2 regions of the Streptomyces sp. NPDC059788 genome follow, and region 1 is predicted to be linked to the other one. Evidence: riboswitches for the same ligand, from Rfam matches in the RefSeq annotation. Region 1 holds a riboswitch; the other holds the start of a gene.

The links. Region 1 has a riboswitch for glycine ahead of gcvP (aminomethyl-transferring glycine dehydrogenase). Riboswitches for the same ligand answer to the same signal wherever they lie in the genome.
Region 2: it holds a riboswitch for glycine, as region 1 does, so the genes downstream of both, gcvT (glycine cleavage system aminomethyltransferase GcvT) here and gcvP (aminomethyl-transferring glycine dehydrogenase) in region 1, are expected to answer to the same signal.

Annotation. Positions count from the first base shown of each region.
Region 1 is NZ_JBHWHY010000081.1:9,016-13,206, forward strand. It holds gene ACFV57_RS40590 (DNA polymerase IV) at 293-1,870, shown strand; gene ACFV57_RS40595 (PRC-barrel domain-containing protein) at 1,774-2,163, opposite strand; glycine riboswitch at 2,278-2,375, shown strand; gene gcvP (aminomethyl-transferring glycine dehydrogenase) at 2,564-4,191, shown strand, end outside.
Region 2 is NZ_JBHWHY010000028.1:67,230-71,420, reverse strand. It holds gene ACFV57_RS24460 (enhanced serine sensitivity protein SseB) at 1-70, opposite strand, end outside; gene ACFV57_RS24455 (hypothetical protein) at 320-1,138, shown strand; gene ACFV57_RS24450 (AAA family ATPase) at 1,335-2,093, opposite strand; glycine riboswitch at 2,343-2,438, shown strand; gene gcvT (glycine cleavage system aminomethyltransferase GcvT) at 2,579-3,706, shown strand; gene gcvH (glycine cleavage system protein GcvH) at 3,783-4,157, shown strand.

The DNA of each region.
Region 1 (4,191 bases):
CATCGGCCGCGGCGGGCGCCGTGGCCTCCCGTACGCCCGTCACGGCGGCCGCCTGCGGCCCCTGAACCTCCTGTGGCCCTTCCTGGCGTCTCCTGAGGCCCGCGGCGTCCCTGGAGCGCACAGGACGCGTCTCACGCCGCAGAAGGCCCCGGAAGCCTCGTACAGCCCCTTCCGGCGCTCCGCGCGCCCGCGGCCCGGCGTGCGCCGGCCAGGGGCAGGCCGGGGCGGGACGCGGCGGCCCGCCGGTGACCGGTCGGCGCGATTGTCAGTGGTGTGGGGGAGCATCGGTCATGTGAGACGTGCCCCGACGATCCTGCATCTGGACATGGATGCGTTCTATGCGTCCGCCGAGCAGGCGGCCAAGCCGAGCCTGCGCGAAAAGCCCGTGGTGGTCGGCGGGATCGGCCCGCGCGGCGTGGTCTCCACGGCGTCGTACGAGGCCCGTGTCTTCGGCGTGCGCTCCGCCATGCCGACGGCCCAGGCCCGCCGCCTCTGCCCGAACGCGGCTTATCTGACGCCGCGCTTCACCCTGTACCGCCGGGTCAGCGACCAGGTCATGGAGCTGCTCCACGAGCTGTCCCCGCTGGTGGAGCCGCTCAGCCTGGACGAGGCGTTCGTGGACCTGGAGGCGGGCGGCGTCGCGGCGGACGCGGCGGCCGCGCGAGCGGTGGGGGAGCGGCTGCGGCGCGACATCAGGCGCAGGACGGGCCTGACCGGGTCGGTGGGGCTGGCCGGGGCGAAGATGCTGGCCAAGATCGCGTCCGAACAGGCCAAGCCGGACGGCCTCGTGGTCATCGAGCCGGGCACGGAGCGCGAGCTGCTCGGCCCGATGACGGTGCGTACGCTGCCCGGCGTCGGCCCGGCCACGGCGGAGACGCTGCGCCGCTCGGGCATCCACACGGTCGCCGAGACGGCCGAGGCGGGCGAGTCCGAGCTCGTCCGCCTCCTGGGCAGGGCGCACGGCGCCGGGCTGTACGCGATGGCGCTGGGCCGTGACGAGCGGCCCGTGGTGGCCGAGCGGGACGCGAAGTCCATATCGGTCGAGGACACCTTCGACGTGGACCTGACCGACCGGACGCGGGTGCGGGCCGAGCTGACGCGGCTGGCGGACCGGTGTGTGCAGCGGCTGCGGGCGGCCGGGCGTTCCGGCAGGACCGTCGTGATCAAGGTGCGGAACTACGACTTCTCGACGCTGACGAGGTCGGAGACGCTGCGCGGGCCCACGGACGACCCCGGGGTGGTGCGGGAGGCGGCGGCCCGGCTGCTGGACCTGGTGGACACCACGGGCGGTGTGCGGCTGCTGGGCGTCGGCGTGTCCGGCCTCGCGGACTTCACGCAGGAGGATTTGTTCGCCCAGCTGGCGACGGAGAAGGCGGCCGAGGAGGAGGCCGAGCGGGAGCGCCGGGCGGTCGACGAGGCGGCGCGGCAGGCCGTGGCGGAGCCCGGGCCGGAGCGCCCCCGGCGCTGGCTCCCCGGGCTCGACGTGGTGCATGACGAACACGGAGCCGGGTGGGTGCAGGGCAGCGGCGTGGGCCGGGTGACCGTACGGTTCGAGCAGCCGTGGTCCGGGCCCGGCCGGGTGCGCACGTTTCCCGTGGACGATCCGGCGCTGCGGCCCGGTGAGCCGTTGCCGCTGGTGGGCGGGCCGCCGGACGGGTGGCCCGGCGCTCCCGCCGGCCGCGCGGGCGGGGAGCCGCACGGCGGCCGGGCCGAGGGGTCCGGCAGCCGCCCGCCGGGGGAACCGGGCGGGCGTGCCGACCCCGCGTCCGCCCCTCAGTCCTCCACGCCGGCCACCCGCCCGAACTCGGTGTCGGCCGGCGCGGAGTCCGAGCCGGGCACGGGATCGGGGGCCGGGATGTCCAGCCGGTAGTGGTGGTAGAGCTGTAGTTCCTGCTCCGGCGAGAGGTGGCGGCCCACCCCGAAGTCCGGCGCGTCCCTGATCAGCTTGCGGTCGTAGGGGACGTGCAGTGCCTCGTCGACCAGGTCGCTGGGCTCCAGGGGCACGAACGCGTCCCGGCTGAAGATCCCGGTGCGTACGGCCGCCCATTCCGGTTCGCCGGTCGCGTCGTCCAGGTACACCTCGTCGACGGTGCCGATCTTGGTTCCGTTCTTGTCGAACGCCTTGCGGCCGATCAAGCTGCGGGGATCGATATCGGTCTGCACGGTCCCTCCAAGTGGTCGCAACTGCCTTGTGACAACTACCAAACGGCACATTTCATGCCCCGGCCACTCGAAGGAACGTCCGTTCGCCGCGCTGGTAGGCTGGCGAACGGCTGCAGACCCCATGCGGGAGAGTCCCTTGTCGATCATGGCGGGGGCGCCGAAGGAGCAACTCCTCCCCGGAATCTCTCAGGCACACGTACCGCATGGACGAGGTCACTCTGGAAAGCAGGGCGGGCCACGGACGGGCACAGCGCCGGAACCCCTCCTCACCGACGGTGAAAGCCGGTACCGCGTGCGGGACCGGTGAAGCTCTCAGGTTGAGATGACAGAGGGGGAGGCCGTCCGGGCACCAGCGCCGTGGTGCCCCGCGTAGGTCGAAACGACCAGGAGGCCCCCGCAGATGACCACCAACCGCATCCCGCTGACCGAGCTGGAACGAGGTACCCCGTTCGAGCAGCGGCACATCGGGCCCGGCCCGGAGGCCCAGGCCAAGATGCTCGCGCAGGTCGGGTTCGGATCGCTGGACGAACTGACCGCGGCCGCCGTCCCGGACGTGATCAAGAGCGCGGAGGCGCTGGGGCTGCCCCAGGGCCGTACCGAGGCCGAGGTGCTGGCCGAGCTGCGCGCGCTCGCGGACCGCAACCAGGTGCTCGCCCCGATGATCGGGCTCGGCTACCACGGCACGTTCACCCCGCCGGTGATCCTGCGCAACGTGATGGAGAACCCCGCCTGGTACACCGCCTACACCCCGTACCAGCCGGAGATCTCCCAGGGCCGCCTCGAAGCGCTCCTCAACTTCCAGACCATGGTCGCCGACCTGACCGGCCTGCCGACCTCCGGTGCCTCGCTGCTGGACGAGGGCACGGCCGCCGCCGAGGCGATGTCCCTCGCGCGGCGCGTGGGCAAGGTCAAGCAGGGCGTCTTCCTGGTCGACGCCGACTGCCTGCCGCAGACCGTCGCCGTGATCGAGACCCGCGCCGAGCCGACCGGCGTCGAGGTCGTGGTGGCCGACCTGTCCGAGGGCATCCCGGCGGAGGTCGCCGAGCGCGGTGTCTTCGGCGTGCTGCTCCAGTACCCGGGTGCGTCCGGTGCCGTACGGGACCCGCGTGCCCTCATCGGGCAGGCGCACGAGCTGGGCGCGATCGTGACCGTCGCCGCCGACCTGCTCGCACTGACGCTGCTGACCTCGCCGGGCGAGCTGGGCGCGGACATCGCCGTCGGCACCACCCAGCGGTTCGGTGTGCCGATGGGCTTCGGCGGTCCGCACGCCGGGTTCATGGCCGTACGCGAGAAGTTCGCCCGCAGCCTGCCCGGCCGCCTGGTGGGCGTCTCCGTGGACGCCGACGGCAACAAGGCCTACCGCCTCGCCCTCCAGACGCGTGAGCAGCACATCCGCCGCGAGAAGGCCACCAGCAACATCTGCACCGCGCAGGTGCTGCTCGCCGTGATGGCGGGCATGTACGCCGTCTACCACGGGCCGGACGGGCTCGCGGCCATCGCGCGCCGTACGCACCGCTACGCCTCCATATTGGCAGAGGGCCTGCGCGCCGGCGGCGTGGAGGTCGTGCACGGCGGGTACTTCGACACGCTGACCGTACGGGTGCCGGGCCGGGCCGCGGAGGCCGTCGCCGCGGCCCGCGAGGGCGGGGTCAACCTGCGGCTGGTCGACGCGGACCTGGTGGGCGTCGCCTGTGACGAGACCACCGGACGCGCGCAGGTGCACGCGGTGTGGAGCGCCTTCGGTGTCCGGGCCGACATCGAGCAGCTCGACGCCGACGTGGCCGACGCGCTGCCCGCGGAGCTGCTGCGCGGCGACGCGTACCTGACGCACCCGGTCTTCCACCAGCACCGTTCCGAGACCGCGATGCTGCGCTACCTGCGCCGCCTGTCGGACAAGGACTACGCGCTGGACCGCGGCATGATCCCGCTCGGCTCCTGCACGATGAAGCTGAACGCGACCACCGAGATGGAGCCGGTCACCTGGCCCGAGTTCGGACAGCTGCACCCCTTCGCGCCGGTCGAGCAGGC
Region 2 (4,191 bases), on a different contig from region 1:
CGGCGAGCACCTCCTCCAGTTCGTTGGCGGGCCACCCCAGCTGCGGAATGCCCTGCTCCGGAAAGTCCATCTCCACCCACCCGCTTCGTACCGCGCCGCGTCCGCGCCTGACGCCCAGCCAGGTGACTGGCGGCCGGCCCAAGGGGCGGACACAGGCTCTTACCTGGTCGACGACCCTAACGCCAGCAGACGGGAGGGGGCCTGGTGCGTCCGGATGACCACCGAACGCGCGCGAGCGGTTGCGGACCGTGCGCGACGCTCCGAAGGTTGCTCCAGGGTGATCTTGCCCTGCCGTTCCTACAGAAAGGCATCTCTCCTGATGGCAACGCACCGGACCGCCACCGCCCTCGTCAGCGCCGCCACCGTCGGCACCCTCGCCCTCGGTGCCGTGGGTTCCGCGTCCGCGGCGGAGGAACCCAAGCCCCCGGTCCGCAACCAGAGCGTCATCGTCGACGACATCGGCAGACTGGCGGACGCCTCGGCCGAGCTGGCCGACAAGGCCGCCGACAGCCGCGGCCACTCCGTGCAGGTCAGGGCCGCGCGCACCCACCTGGACACCGTCCTGGCCGACGCGCAGCGGCTCGCCGACGTCCTGAACAAGGACTCCGACCGCTCGGTGTCGGCCGACACCGTCCAGCTGCGCAGGGTCTCGCAGCAGCTGCGCACACAGGTGGACGAGCTGTCCGAGCGCCGGGCCCCGGCGCCGGGCGAGTCCTCCGACGCCGTGAGCGTGGTCGGCTCGGTCTCCCGGTCCGTCACGGACATCTTCAAGATCCTGGGCCTCGACAAGCTGCTCGGCGACCTGCGGCAGCAGCCGGGCGCACAGCCGGCCGAGCAGCCCGCCGCACCGGCCACCAACCGGCCGGCCCAGCCCGCCGCGCAGCCGGCCGCCGCGCCCGCGGACGACCAGCCGGCCGAGCAGCCCGCCGAGCAGCCGGCCGCCCAGCCCAAGGCCCCGATCAGCGACCCGCAGCCGACCGCCGACACGGCGCCGCAGCCCGCGGACACCCGCCAGGAGCAGCCCGCCGACGCGCCGCAGCGGCAGGGCGCGGAGCAGCCGCAGCGGCAGGGCGCCGGCGCGCTGCTCAACTCGGTGCTGTCGCTGCCGACGGTGCTCGTCAAGGCCCTGGGCCTCTAGATCGGCCCGGCTCCGAGCGTCCGGAGGAGGCGCAGATGCGGGAGATATGCCAGAGCTAGGACCGGTCCTGACGGGCCGTACGGGACCTTCCGTACGGCCCGTCAGACGTACGGCGTACCGGACATATAGCGACATCCGGCACGGCAGGCGTGACGCCTACCGGGCGCGCGGACCGGTCCCGGCCGCGCGCCCGGCCTCACTCGAAGCCGACCCGCCGCAGCGCGCCCGCCGCCGGCCGGTCCAGCAGGACGGCCGAGGTGAAGCCCGCGGGGAGCCGGGCCGTCCGGGCGCGGGCGGCCAGCCGCCGCACCGCCCGCCGGTGCCGGGCGAAGGCGTAGCCGGACACGCCCCGCCCGCGCGAACGCTGACCGGAGAGCGCGACCTCGGGCGGCACGTCCAGCAGCAGCAGGTGCAGGCCGCGCCCGCCGCGCCGGGCCTCGCGCGCCAGCCAGCGGCGCACCCAGGCGAGCGTGCCACAGTCGTGCACCACCACGCTGCGCCCTGAACGCAGCGCCCGCCGCAGTCCCAGGTAGTGGGCGGCCCTGACCAGCGGCCGGTAGAGCGCGTACGGCAGCCGGCGCAGCCTGCCGCGCTCCCAGCGCTCCCGTACGTCCTGCGAATCGACGCGGTGCACGGCCGCGCCCTGGAGGTCGAGGGCGGGCACCACCCGGAGCATGAGCGTGCTCTTGCCGCTGCCCGGCAGGCCGGAGACCACCACCACGTCACCCGCCACGAAGAGCAGCCCGGTCACCGCGCGCGGTGACCGGCCGTCCCGGAGGTCGACGATGTCCACCGGCGGCGCGTCCGGCGCCGCGGCCCGTACCCGGCCGGGGCGGACCACCCCGCGCGGCAGCCGCCTGGGCCCCGGCACCGCGGCCGGGGTCGGCTCCGGGACGCAGCCCGGGGGCACGCCTCCCGGACTCGTCGCGAATGCGGCTTGCCTGTGCACCGTGATCGCCCCTCCCGGTCCGGTGATTCCGTCCCCTTACCCGCAGAGTGTCAAGAAAAGGTAATGCGCTTCAAGGAAACCGCTCGATCCGTACACTCCCCGGACAGCCTCGTGACACCACTGCGAACACCGGTACGACCTTGGCTCCTGCATCCGGCGATCCCGTGCAATGATGTGCGCGCCAAGTGCGGGACCACACCCAACAAGTGCGTCGCCGTACGGGTGCCACGCTCAGCCAACTGCATACCGGCCGCTTGAATCCGCGCGGGAGAGTCCCCGGCCGTCACGGCGGGGCGCCGAAGGAGCAAGTCCTCCCTTGAATCTCTCAGGCCCCGATACCGCGCGGGCGAGGCAGATCTGAAAAGCGGGCCGCCGTGGTGTGGCTCCACCCAAGGTGCAAACCGGGACCGGTGACGGCCTTCCGGTGAACCTCTCAGGTTCCGATGACAGATGGGGAGACCGTCCTGTCACCCATGCCCGGGAGCCCCACCATGACCCAAGCCCCCCGCCGGACCGCACTGGACGCGACGCACCGCGCGCTCGGCGCGACCATGACCGACTTCGCCGGATGGGACATGCCGCTGCGCTACGGCAGCGAGCGTGACGAGCACGTCGCCGTCCGTACCCGCGCCGGCCTCTTCGACCTCTCCCACATGGGCGAGCTCACCGTCACCGGGCCGCGCGCCGCCGACCTGCTGGACCACGCGCTGGTCGGCAACATCGGCGGCGTCGCCGTCGGCCGCGCCCGCTACACCATGATCTGCGACGCCGAGGGCGGCATCCTGGACGACCTGATCGTCTACCGCCTCGGCGAGACGGAGTACATGGTCGTCGCCAACGCCTCCAACGCCCAGGTCGTGCTGGACGCGCTCACCGAGCGCGCGAGCGGCTTCGACGCCGAGGTGCGCGACGACCGGGACGCGTACGCGCTGCTCGCCGTGCAGGGTCCGGAGTCGGCCGGCATCCTGAAGGCCCTCACCGACGCCGACCTGGACGGCCTGAAGTACTACGCCGGGCTGCCCGGCACCGTCGCCGGCGTCCCGGCGCTGATCGCCCGTACCGGCTACACCGGCGAGGACGGCTTCGAGCTGTTCGTCCGCCCGGCGGACGCGGTCGCCCTCTGGGAGGCGCTGACCGCGGCGGGCAAGGGCGCGGGCCTGGTGCCCTGCGGCCTGTCCTGCCGGGACACGCTGCGCCTGGAGGCGGGGATGCCGCTGTACGGGCACGAGCTGACCACCGGCACCACCCCGTTCGACGCGGGCCTGGGCCGGGTCGTGAAGTTCGAGAAGACGACGAACGACGGCGACTTCGTGGGCCGTGCCGCCCTGGAGGCCGCCCGGGACCGCGCCGAGACCGAGCCGCCCCGCAAGCTGGTCGGCCTGATCGCCGAGGGCCGCCGCGTGCCGCGCGCCGGTTACCCGGTCGTGGGACCGGACGGCGCCGTCATCGGCGAGGTCACCTCCGGCGCCCCCTCCCCCACCCTCGGCAAGCCCGTCGCCATGGCGTATGTGGACGCCGCGCACGCCGCGCCGGGCACCGCCGGTGTGGCGGTGGACATCCGCGGCACCCATGAGCCGTACGAGGTCGTGGCCCTGCCGTTCTACAAGCGCCAGAAGTGACGTGTCTGCGCCTCATCCGTCTCACCTGTCAAGACCCCCGCACCGAGCACGCCCCCGCATCCAGGAGAATCAAGACATGAGCAACCCCCAGCAGCTGCGCTACAGCAAGGAGCACGAGTGGCTGTCGGCCGCCGAGGAGGGCGTCTCGAAGATCGGCATCACCGAGCACGCCGCGAACGCGCTCGGCGACGTCGTCTTCGTGCAGCTTCCTGAGGTCGGTGCCACGGTCACGGCGGGCGAGACCTGCGGTGAGCTGGAGTCGACCAAGTCCGTCAGCGATCTCTACTCCCCCGTCGACGGCGAGGTCACGGAGATCAACGAGGACGTGGTGAGCGACCCCTCGCTGGTGAACACCGCCCCGTTCGAGGGTGGCTGGCTGTTCAAGGTGAAGGTGAGCGGCGAGCCTGACGACCTGCTCACGGCCGACGAGTACACCGCCTTCACCGGCTGATACGCCCACCCGCCGCCCGGCGGGGCCGTGCGCC